3 regions of the Trichormus variabilis 0441 genome follow, and region 1 is predicted to be linked to each of the others. Evidence: predicted binding sites of a transcription regulator. Region 1 holds the regulator's gene; each other region holds the start of a gene.
The links. Region 1 encodes HrcA, which represses chaperone genes, less so after heat shock. Its sites were predicted from a motif close to TTAGCACTCNNGANTCNNGAGTGCTAA; they were not measured.

Region 1 (3,288 bases):
CTGTACAGTTGTCAGTTGCCAATAGTTTTCTCTTTCCCCCCTGCTTCCCCGAAGTTCGCCCGGAGGGAAACCCTCCTTGCGACTTCTCTTCCTGCTTCCCCTGCTCCCTACTCCCCACTCTTCCCCTTTTCTGTCAACATAAATAATATAGGATTGTTTACTAAAACCTCATGACTGGGAATACTTCTGGGCAACCAATGACTCAAATTAGTGTAAATGAATTAGCTGTATATCTTGCTAATGAAGATGCAAATATTCAGTTAATAGATGTACGGGAACCGCAAGAGTTAGCGATCGCCCAAATTCATGGCTTTGTCAACTTACCTCTGAGTGAATATGCTCAGTGGTCAGAAAAAGTCCCAACTATGTTTAATCCAGAAGCAGAAACCCTTGTATTATGTCACCACGGTGTCCGTTCTGCTCAGATGTGTCAGTGGTTAGTATCTCAGGGATTCACCAATGTCAAAAATATTGCTGGTGGTATTGCTGCCTACTCTCTTCTAGTTGACTCCTCAATTCCCCAGTATTAGCGGCTTATTAGCTCATTAAATTATCTCAAGCTGGAATACTAAACTCCAGCTTATTTGTGCTATTGTTGACAAAATTCTCGGAGTTTGAGATTGCAGAAATGAAGCTCAATCTAGTTAGGTGCAACCTACACTTAGCTAGCATCATCAGTATATATATCAACCATAAAAATACGTATCTTACAATACAATTTTTCTAGGTTGTATATGCAAAAATACTGAGAAAATTAAATAATATTACATCAATTTTTTTGTTTCATCAGCCAACCCAAAAAATGGCAAACACAGAAGTTTAATAATAGTTATTACAATAGAAATATATATTTTGCGTTGCTAATTAACTATTATTAATTTTTGCTTTAAAATTTCACAATTTTTCAAAATCTACTTAGCATTTGCCTTCCGTCAAACATATCCCTATGCAAGTCCAGTTGACTAATCGACAACAGCATATACTTTGGGCAACGGTACGTCATTACATAGCTACAGCAGAGCCTGTTGGTTCAAAAGCTTTGGTCGAAGAATACGACTTGGGCGTTAGTTCTGCCACAATTCGCAATGTAATGGGCGTACTAGAGAAATCTGGGTTATTGTACCAACCGCATACATCTGCTGGACGAGTACCTTCTGACTCAGGTTATCGCATTTATGTTGACCAGTTAATTACCCCCTCTCTACGAGACACCACACGAACAGAAGTGTTAGCAAAAGAGGTAGAATCAGCCCTACAACAGCATTTGCAATGGGAAGACTGGAGTCTGGAGATACTGTTGCAAGGAGCCGCCCAAATTTTAGCTAGCTTGAGTGGGTGTATTAGCTTGATTACGATGCCTCAAACCAACACAGCATCAGTCAGACATTTGCAATTAGTGCAGATAGAAACGGGACGAATCATGCTGATTTTGGTGACGGATAGTTATGAAACCCACTCGAAGCTGATGGATTTACCCCCAGCCAGGAGCGAAACAAAACCCGACCCAGAAGTAATTGACAGGGAATTGCAGATTGTTTCTAACTTCCTAAATAGTCACTTACGGGGGCGGAGTCTGTTAGAAATCAGCACCCTAGATTGGAGTCAATTAGATCGGGAATTTCAAAGTTATGGAGAGTTTCTGAAAAATTCTGTAGCAGAACTAGCCCACCGCAGTGCTGCGCCGGCTGCAACTCAAATTATGGTACGGGGTTTGGCAGAAGTGTTACGTCAACCAGAATTCTCCCAGCTTCAGCAAGTGAAAACGATTATACAACTATTGGAAGAAGAACAAGAACAACTGTGGCGACTAATATTTGAGGAACCAGAGTTAGAAGATACGCACAAATCCAAGGTAACAGTGCGTATCGGCGCAGAAAACCCCCTAGAACCGATACGCACCTGCTCCTTAATTTCTTCTACCTATCGCCGGGGAGGAGTCCCGTTGGGTAGTGTGGGAGTTTTGGGGCCGACACGCCTAGATTACGAAAGTGCGATCGCAGTTGTAGCGGCGGCGGCGGATTACCTCTCAGAAGCCTTCAGTTAAATTTAGACAAAATCATGGTCAGAAAAATTGCCTTTGGGGTGCTGTGGTTAGGGTTTACATTTTATGCTTTTGTCCTTGCTCCTCCCGATCAACCCGATACATTCGAGCTAATCAAAAACTTGTCTATCGGTCAATGGCAAGGTATAAATCCCCTAATCATCGCCTTATTCAGCCTCATGGGTATCTGGCCTATGATTTACAGCGCCATCATGTTTATTGATGGTAGAGGGCAAAAAATCCCAGCTTGGTTATTCACTACCGCTTCATTTGGTGTAGGTATTTTTGCACTGTTACCTTATCTAACTTTGCGAGAACCCAATCCCCATTTTCCAGGGACAAAGAACACCTTAATTAAACTATTAGATTCTCGTGTGACTGGTGTGATTCTCACCATAGTCGCCGGTATTTTAGTCGCCTATGGTCTACAGCAAGGAGATTGGAGCAACTTTGTTCACGAATGGAAAACTAACCGCTTTATCCATATCATGAGCCTAGATTTTTGCCTACTTTCGTTATTATTTCCTGCCTTGTTAAGGGATGATATGGCGCGGCGCGGTTGGCAAAAACCGCAGTTATTTTGGTTATTTGCTTTGATTCCTCTATTTGGCCCGTTGCTTTATTTGTGCTTGCGTCCACCACTACCAGAAGCAAGTGTAGCTGTAATATCTAGTCAGCCGCAAAAGGTAGCAAGTTAGGCGATTTAATCATGACTAGTATCAATAAGACTCAGAAAAAAGGCAAGTCGCTACCACCTAAATTGATTATTGGGTTGGGTAAGTTTGTGTGGACAACCCTTTGGCAGATCATGATGTCAAAACTTGCCCCCCGTAATCAATCAGGAGAATATATTCGTCCTGCTAGCCAGTTTAGGAATTCTGTCAAAACTGGGGGAGATAGCCCCTACCAACCAGCCGCAGGACGTTACACTCTCTATGTTGGTTTGGGTTGTCCTTGGGCGCACCGCACGCTAGTTGTTCGGGCGTTGAAAGGACTAGAGGATGCAATTTCGGTATCTATTGTTGTTCCCTCTCCCGATTCAGGTGGCTGGGTGTTCAACACTCCAGAGGAAGGTTGTCAGACTTTAGCTGAATTATATGCCTTAGCGGAACCTGGCTATAGTGGACGCTCTACTGTGCCAGTATTGTGGGATAAAGAAACAAAAACTATTGTCAATAACGAGAGTGCAGACATTATCGTGATGCTGAACTCTGAATTTAATGAGTTTGCGAAGAATCCCACGCTGA
Region 2 (3,288 bases), 2.6 Mb from region 1:
CCACAACGATCGCTTCGGTGGTTAAAACTAGACCGGCAATGGAAGCGGCGTTTTGCAATGCTGAACGGACAACTTTTGCGGGGTCGATAATACCAGCCGCAATCAGGTCTTCAAATTCTCCGGTAGCAGCGTTGTAACCGGTGTTGAAATCGCTGTCTTTGACTCTGGAGACGATGACAGAACCTTCTACACCAGCGTTATCTGCAATCTGCCGTAAAGGAGCTTCTAAAGCTCGTTTAACGATGTCAGCGCCGATTTTTTCTTCTTCGTCAAAGTTTTTCTTAATCTCGTCTACCTTACTCGCCAAGTAAATCAGAGTTTTGCCACCACCAGGAACGATACCTTCCGCAACAGCCGCTTTGGTGGCGTTGAGTGCGTCTTCAATTCTGAGCTTGCGGTCTTTGAGTTCGGTTTCAGTTGCTGCACCGACTTTGATCACTGCAATACCACCAGCTAACTTGGCAATACGTTCTTGTAATTTCTCGCTATCGTACTCAGAATCAGTCTCTTCCAGTTGTCTGCGAATTTGTGCAATCCGCTTTTGAATTTCTGGCTTGGTGGTGTTACCAGCAACAATTGTGGTGTTGTCTTTTTCAATTGTGATTTTCTGCGCCGTACCCAAAGCTTCTAGAGAAGCGGTATCTAAGCTTAAGCCAATTTCTTCCGAAATTAGTTGACCGTCTGTGAGGATGGCGATGTCTTGCAACAATGCTTTGCGGCGTTCGCCAAATCCTGGGGCTTTAATTGCCGCTACAGAAAGTACACCCCGTGCTTTGTTCACAACTAGAGTAGCCAGGGCATCTCCTTCTACATCTTCAGCAATGATCAGTAGGGGTTGACCCAAACGAGCTACTTTTTCTAAAACGGGGACTAATTCTTGAATACTGCTGATTTTTTTGTCAGTAATCAAAATCCGCACATTTTCTAACTCCACCGTTTGGCGCTCGTTGTTGGTGATGAAGTAGGGGGAAATATAACCTCTGTCAATCTGCATCCCTTCCACTACGTCTAGTTCAGTTGTCAGGGATTTAGATTCTTCCACAGTGATTACACCATCTTTGGTGACTTTTTCCACTGCTTGAGCAATCATGGCACCAACTTCTTCATCGTTACCAGCTGAAACAGTGGCAACTTGAGCGATCGCACTACCTTCTACAGGCTTGGCGACTTTAGCAATTTCCGCTACTAGCGCCTCAGTAGTTTTATCGATACCCCGCTTTAAGCTTACTGGATTGCTACCAGCCGCGACGTTCTTCAAACCTTCTTTAATTAGGGCTTGCACTAAAACGGTAGCCGTAGTTGTGCCATCACCAGCTACATCCTTGGTTTTAGCTGCTACCTCTTGAATTAATCTGGCACCAGTATTTTCTAAAGGATCTTCTAATTCAATTTCTTTAGCAACGGTAATACCATCGTTCACAATTTGGGGTGTGCCATATTTTTTTTCTAAAAGCACGTTGCGACCCTTGGGACCCAAGGTAATTTTTACAGCATCAGCCAGGGCATTGACACCCCGCTCTAAAGCACGCCGTGATTCTTCATCAAACGAAATAATTTTTGCCATGTTTCCTTTCTCTAGCGCTTCCATTAGACAATTTAGCACTCACAGGCTCAGAGTGCTAAGAACCTGAAAAACTTTAAATCATGTGTGGAAGTAAAAAAAATTGATTAATATACACTTGATGCTCATGTAGGATACTGGCAGTAATGGTTGAATTGGGAGATGAATATCTACAACTCCCTTAGGTCTATAGGCATTGCTGACCCTAGCGGTTCCGGCTGGTTGGCAGTAGTATTCACGTTTATGTTGGCTTGGTTGGTAACGTGGCGTTTGATTCCCACGGTACGTAAATTTGCCTTGCGGGTAGGTTGGGCTGACCAACCAAACGCCCGACGACTCAATCGAGAACCGTTGCCGAATGCAGGGGGTTTAGCCATTTACGCGGGAGTAATTGCCGCATTGGTGTTAGCTAGCCTCTTGCGACCCATTGAGCTACAAAACGTTTTAGCTCAAGTATTGACTATTTTACTAGGGGGTTCGATCCTAGTCTTGATCGGCTTTATTGACGATCAGTTCGGATTACCCCCCTCTGTACGGTTGTGGACGCAAATTATCACAGCTTTATTACTAGTTGCTAATGGCATTGTCGTTGATGTGGATTTCGGCACACCCATCGACTCCGTTCTCTCAATGTTGCTGACTGTGCTGTGGGTTGTGGGTATTACCAATGCCGTCAACTTGATGGATGGGATGGATGGATTGGCAGGGGGCATTAGTTTTATCACTGCCATGAGTTTGTTAGGCGTATCTGCCCAATTCCCTAATAAGGCTGCGGCTACCTTAGTTTTGGCTGCCTTAGGTGGTGGGGCATTAGGCTTTCTGCGTCATAACTTCCATCCCTCAAAAATCATCATGGGTGATGCTGGAGCATACTTTTTTGGTTATGTCCTGGCTGCAACTAGTATTTTAGGTAGCCTGCAAAGGAATACTATATTTGCTCTTGGCCCTACCGTTTTGTTTTTGCTGTTGCCAGTACTGGATACAACCCAAGTGTTTATCAGACGGCTGCTAGCAGGTAAAAACCCCTTGAGTACCCCCGGCAAAGACCACCTACACCACCGTTTACTGGCTTGGGGGTTGTCCCAACGTCATGCGGCATTTACCTTGTGGTCAATCACTTTGGTGTGCAACTTACTAGCCATGAGAGTCCAAGGGATGAGCATCATGGTCATAGTTACCACCGCCATTAGCATTATTCTGCTGCTTGGCTTTACAGTCTGGCAAAGAATCCGTCAGCAGTCCTGATGGTTGGGAGCAGGGAGCAGGGAGCAGGGGGCAGAATATTTTACTTAGCAGTCAGCACGGGCTGAACTCCCCGCTACTACTAACATCAGTCTGCACTCATTAAGCCATTACCATCCCGCCATCGACATTAAAGACTTGTCCAGTGATATAAGCGGCGGCGGGATCGGCGGCTAGGAAGCGTACCATACCAGCAATTTCCTCTGGTTGACCATAACGACCTAGAGGGATGTATTGCAAAATACCCTCAGATTTGAGGTTGCTGGTCATGTCTGTAGCGATGAAACCAGGAGCGACAGCGTTAACGGTAATGCCGCGAGAAGCTAATTCTTTAGCAACTGTTTTCGTAAAGCCAATCACACCTGCTTTGGCAGCGCTGTAATTCGCCTGGCCGGGATTACCCATTTGTCCAGCCACAGAGGTAATGTTAATAATTCTGCCAGAACGTTGCTTAAGCATGAGTTTACTGACGGCACGAGTGCATA
Region 3 (3,288 bases), 2.5 Mb from region 1:
CTGCACCAACTTTAACTACAGCTACACCACCAGAAAGTTTAGCCAAACGTTCTTGTAGTTTTTCTTTGTCGTAGGAAGATTCAGTTTCTTCCATTTGACGACGAATTTGTTCTACACGACCTTTAACAGCAACGTCGTTACCTTCAGCAACAATTGTGGTGCTGTCTTTGGTGATGGTGATGCGGCGAGCTTTACCCAAGCTTTCCAGCTTGGTGTTTTCTAGCTTCAGACCAGCATCTTCGGTGATTAGTTGACCGCCGGTGAGGATAGCGATATCTTCTAGCATAGCCTTACGGCGATCGCCGAAGCCAGGAGCCTTCACAGCAGCTACGTTGAGTACACCGCGTAAACGGTTAACTACTAGGGTTGCTAGAGCTTCTTTTTCAATATCTTCAGCGATAATCACCAGAGGACGACCAGCACGAGCTACTTGCTCTAGAACTGGTACTAAATCTTGGACGAGAGCAATTTTCTTATCGGTCAACAACAAGAAAGGCTCATCGAAAATCGCTTCCATCCGCTCTGGGTCGGTAGCGAAGTAGGGGGAAATATAGCCTTTGTCAAAGCGCATCCCTTCGGTGATTTCCAATTCGGTAGTTACAGACTTACCTTCTTCTAGAGAGATAACGCCTTCCTTACCTACTTTGTCCATTGCTTCGGCAATCATCTGACCGACTTCATCGTCGTTACCAGCAGAGATTGACCCAACTTGAGCGATGGATTTAGAATCTTCTACAGGACGGGCGTGTTCTTTGATTCTGTCAACCAAGAAGCCGGTAGCTTTATCAATACCGCGCTTCAACAGAATTGCGTTAGCACCAGCCGCTACGTTCCGCAAACCTTCTTTCACAATGGCATGAGCCAAAACGGTTGCGGTGGTTGTACCGTCACCTGCTGCATCGTTGGTTTTGGAAGCTGCTTGGCGAATCAAAGCAACGCCAGTGTTTTCAATATGATCTTCTAATTCTATTTCTTTAGCGATGGTTACACCGTCATTAACGATTTGCGGCGCACCAAATTTTTTCTCTAATACTACGTTACGACCTTTGGGGCCAAGGGTAACAGCTACAGCCTCAGCCAGGATATCAATGCCTCGCTCTAGAGCGCGACGAGCGTTTTCGTTGTAGATAATGCGCTTTGCCATAGGTGTCTAAATCTCAGGAAGTTAAATCAAGTTTTGTGTCGTGAAATTTGATCATCAGTAAATAGGTATTGCGATTACCTATTACCTAATTACCCATTAGCCAACGACTGCTAGAATGTCTTTTTCAGACAGTAGGACGTATTCTTCGGTTCCCAGCTTGACATCGGTGCCAGCGTACTTGGAGTACAGCACTTTATCGCCAACTTTTACTTCCAATTCTTGACGGCTACCGTCGTCATTCCGTTTGCCTGCTCCAAGAGCAACTACTTCACCTACTTGGGGTTTTTCCTTAGCGGTGTCGGGCAAATACAAACCACCTGCGGTCTTTTCTTCAGAGGCGCTCACTTTTACGAAAACGCGATCGCCTAAAGGTTTAACGGTGGATACGCTTAGAGATACTGCTGCCATATTTAATTTCTCCAGAGTTAGCACTCTCAACTCCTGAGTGCTAATCTACCGAAGAATAGCCCCTAATGGCAATATTTACGTGTGTACGGGTTTCCGAACTAGAATAATTGGGGAGTGGGGAGTAGTGGTTTAGCAGGCTTTCCATTAAAAATTACAAATTAAGTAGCTAGCTTCTTGCTTTTGGTGAGTATTACGAATTACAACTAAGAAGTCATCATCTATACGTTCCTCGACAAGCCCGTAAGTACTAATACTCAATTATTCGTATTTTTCAGGTTCTTTTCTGTAAGTAATGAATATTTTTATATGGACAACTTTATTTGCAAACTGGGGAAATTGTTATAGAACAGTAATCAGGGAGACGCTCAATGAGTAACAATACAGTGATGTAGTGCAACAAAACTCAAGCTCATAGCTTGCTAGTTTGTTGTTCTAGATCGATAATAGTTGTCTAACCGGAAGTGTCTGGTATCGCCAAGCAAACCCGGAGGTTATTGAGCGGATCGTCCAAAAACACTTGGTAGGCATAATGGTGGCGCAAGAATCAGCATTTTTAACCCATCCTTTGCCAACAACTCCCTTACTTGCTTGTGAACATCTAAACAAAGGCTGAACATCAGAAGGGTATTGTAGAGCAGTAAGCCGATGAAAACGCGGGTTGTGTTGCAGCTAGGGTCATCTTAAGCCAATACTTACTTGTGAACTAGAAAGATTATTATTTAATCAGTGTATTTTCACCCGCCACTTTCAAAGGGATATATAATAGCGCATTATAATACTATTGCTCTGCGTATCCTTACTAGAATATTGCCAATGCACTGGTGTGTCATCGAAAGTGAAAACCACTTTTAAGACTCCAAGGAAGAAAGGGCAACTTAAGTGGGAAAAATGACAACATCTCAACAATCCACCATAAAGGATAACCATTCAAGACCTTGATGGATCGAAGCGCGACAAGTGCCACTGCTATGAAAGAGCCCAGCATGAAAGATCACAAACGACTTCTATTGATTGATGATGACCCTAACCTCATCTTGCTGGTGAAGGACTACTTGGAATTCAGAGGATATGAAGTCATCACGGCGGAAAACGGACGAGAAGCTCTGGAAATTCTCGAACATGATGTTCCAGATATGATCATCTGTGACGTGATGATGCCAGAAATGGACGGATATACCTTTGTTGAACAAGTCCGGCAAAACGAACGCACCAGTTGGATTCCTGTTTTGTTCCTATCAGCAAAAGGACAAAGTGCAGACCGAGTTAAAGGTCTCAACAAAGGTGCAGATGTTTATATGGTCAAGCCTTTTGAACCAGAAGAACTCGTAGCACAAGTAGAATCTTCACTGAAACAAACTATCCGTTGGAAGGAACACCAAGCCAAAGGCGGGGAAAACGGTTCTCGCATCCAGGTTCCCTTCGATGTGCAGTTAACCCCAACCGAATTGAAGGTAGTGCAGTTTGTAGCTAGAGGTCTAGCTAACCGGGAAATTGCTGAAGAATTAAATGTTAGTCAGCGCACCGTTGAAAGCCATGTGTCCAATATGTTGGGCAAAACCAATCTCCACAACCGCACCGAACTAGCACGGTGGGCGATTGAAAATCAAATGGCTTAAATAGCTATCAGCATTCAGCCGTCAGCTTTGAAAAATTAACTGACAGCTGACAGCTGATAGCTTAAATTATTTGTTTGGTAATGGGTAATGGCTCATAGGTAATTGTTTTAGCGGATGTTA

Region 2: a site for HrcA is predicted at 1,597-1,623, ahead of groL (chaperonin GroEL). Genes of this name have one in related genera too.
Region 3: a site for HrcA is predicted at 1,570-1,596, ahead of groES (co-chaperone GroES). Genes of this name have one in related genera too.

The regions. Positions count from the first base shown of each region.
Region 1 covers NZ_CP047242.1:3,367,153-3,370,440, reverse strand. Annotated here, with positions in the region: gene GSQ19_RS13610 (rhodanese-like domain-containing protein) at 171-530, shown strand; gene hrcA (heat-inducible transcriptional repressor HrcA) at 947-2,044, shown strand; gene GSQ19_RS13600 (hypothetical protein) at 2,059-2,739, shown strand; gene GSQ19_RS13595 (glutathione S-transferase family protein) at 2,751-3,288, shown strand, end outside.
Region 2 covers NZ_CP047242.1:5,997,768-6,001,055, reverse strand. Annotated here, with positions in the region: gene groL (chaperonin GroEL) at 1-1,564, opposite strand, end outside; gene GSQ19_RS24750 (MraY family glycosyltransferase) at 1,724-2,806, shown strand; gene fabG (3-oxoacyl-[acyl-carrier-protein] reductase) at 2,906-3,288, opposite strand, start outside.
Region 3 covers NZ_CP047242.1:5,833,297-5,836,584, forward strand. Annotated here, with positions in the region: gene groL (chaperonin GroEL) at 1-1,144, opposite strand, end outside; gene groES (co-chaperone GroES) at 1,241-1,552, opposite strand; gene GSQ19_RS24055 (response regulator transcription factor) at 2,491-3,168, shown strand.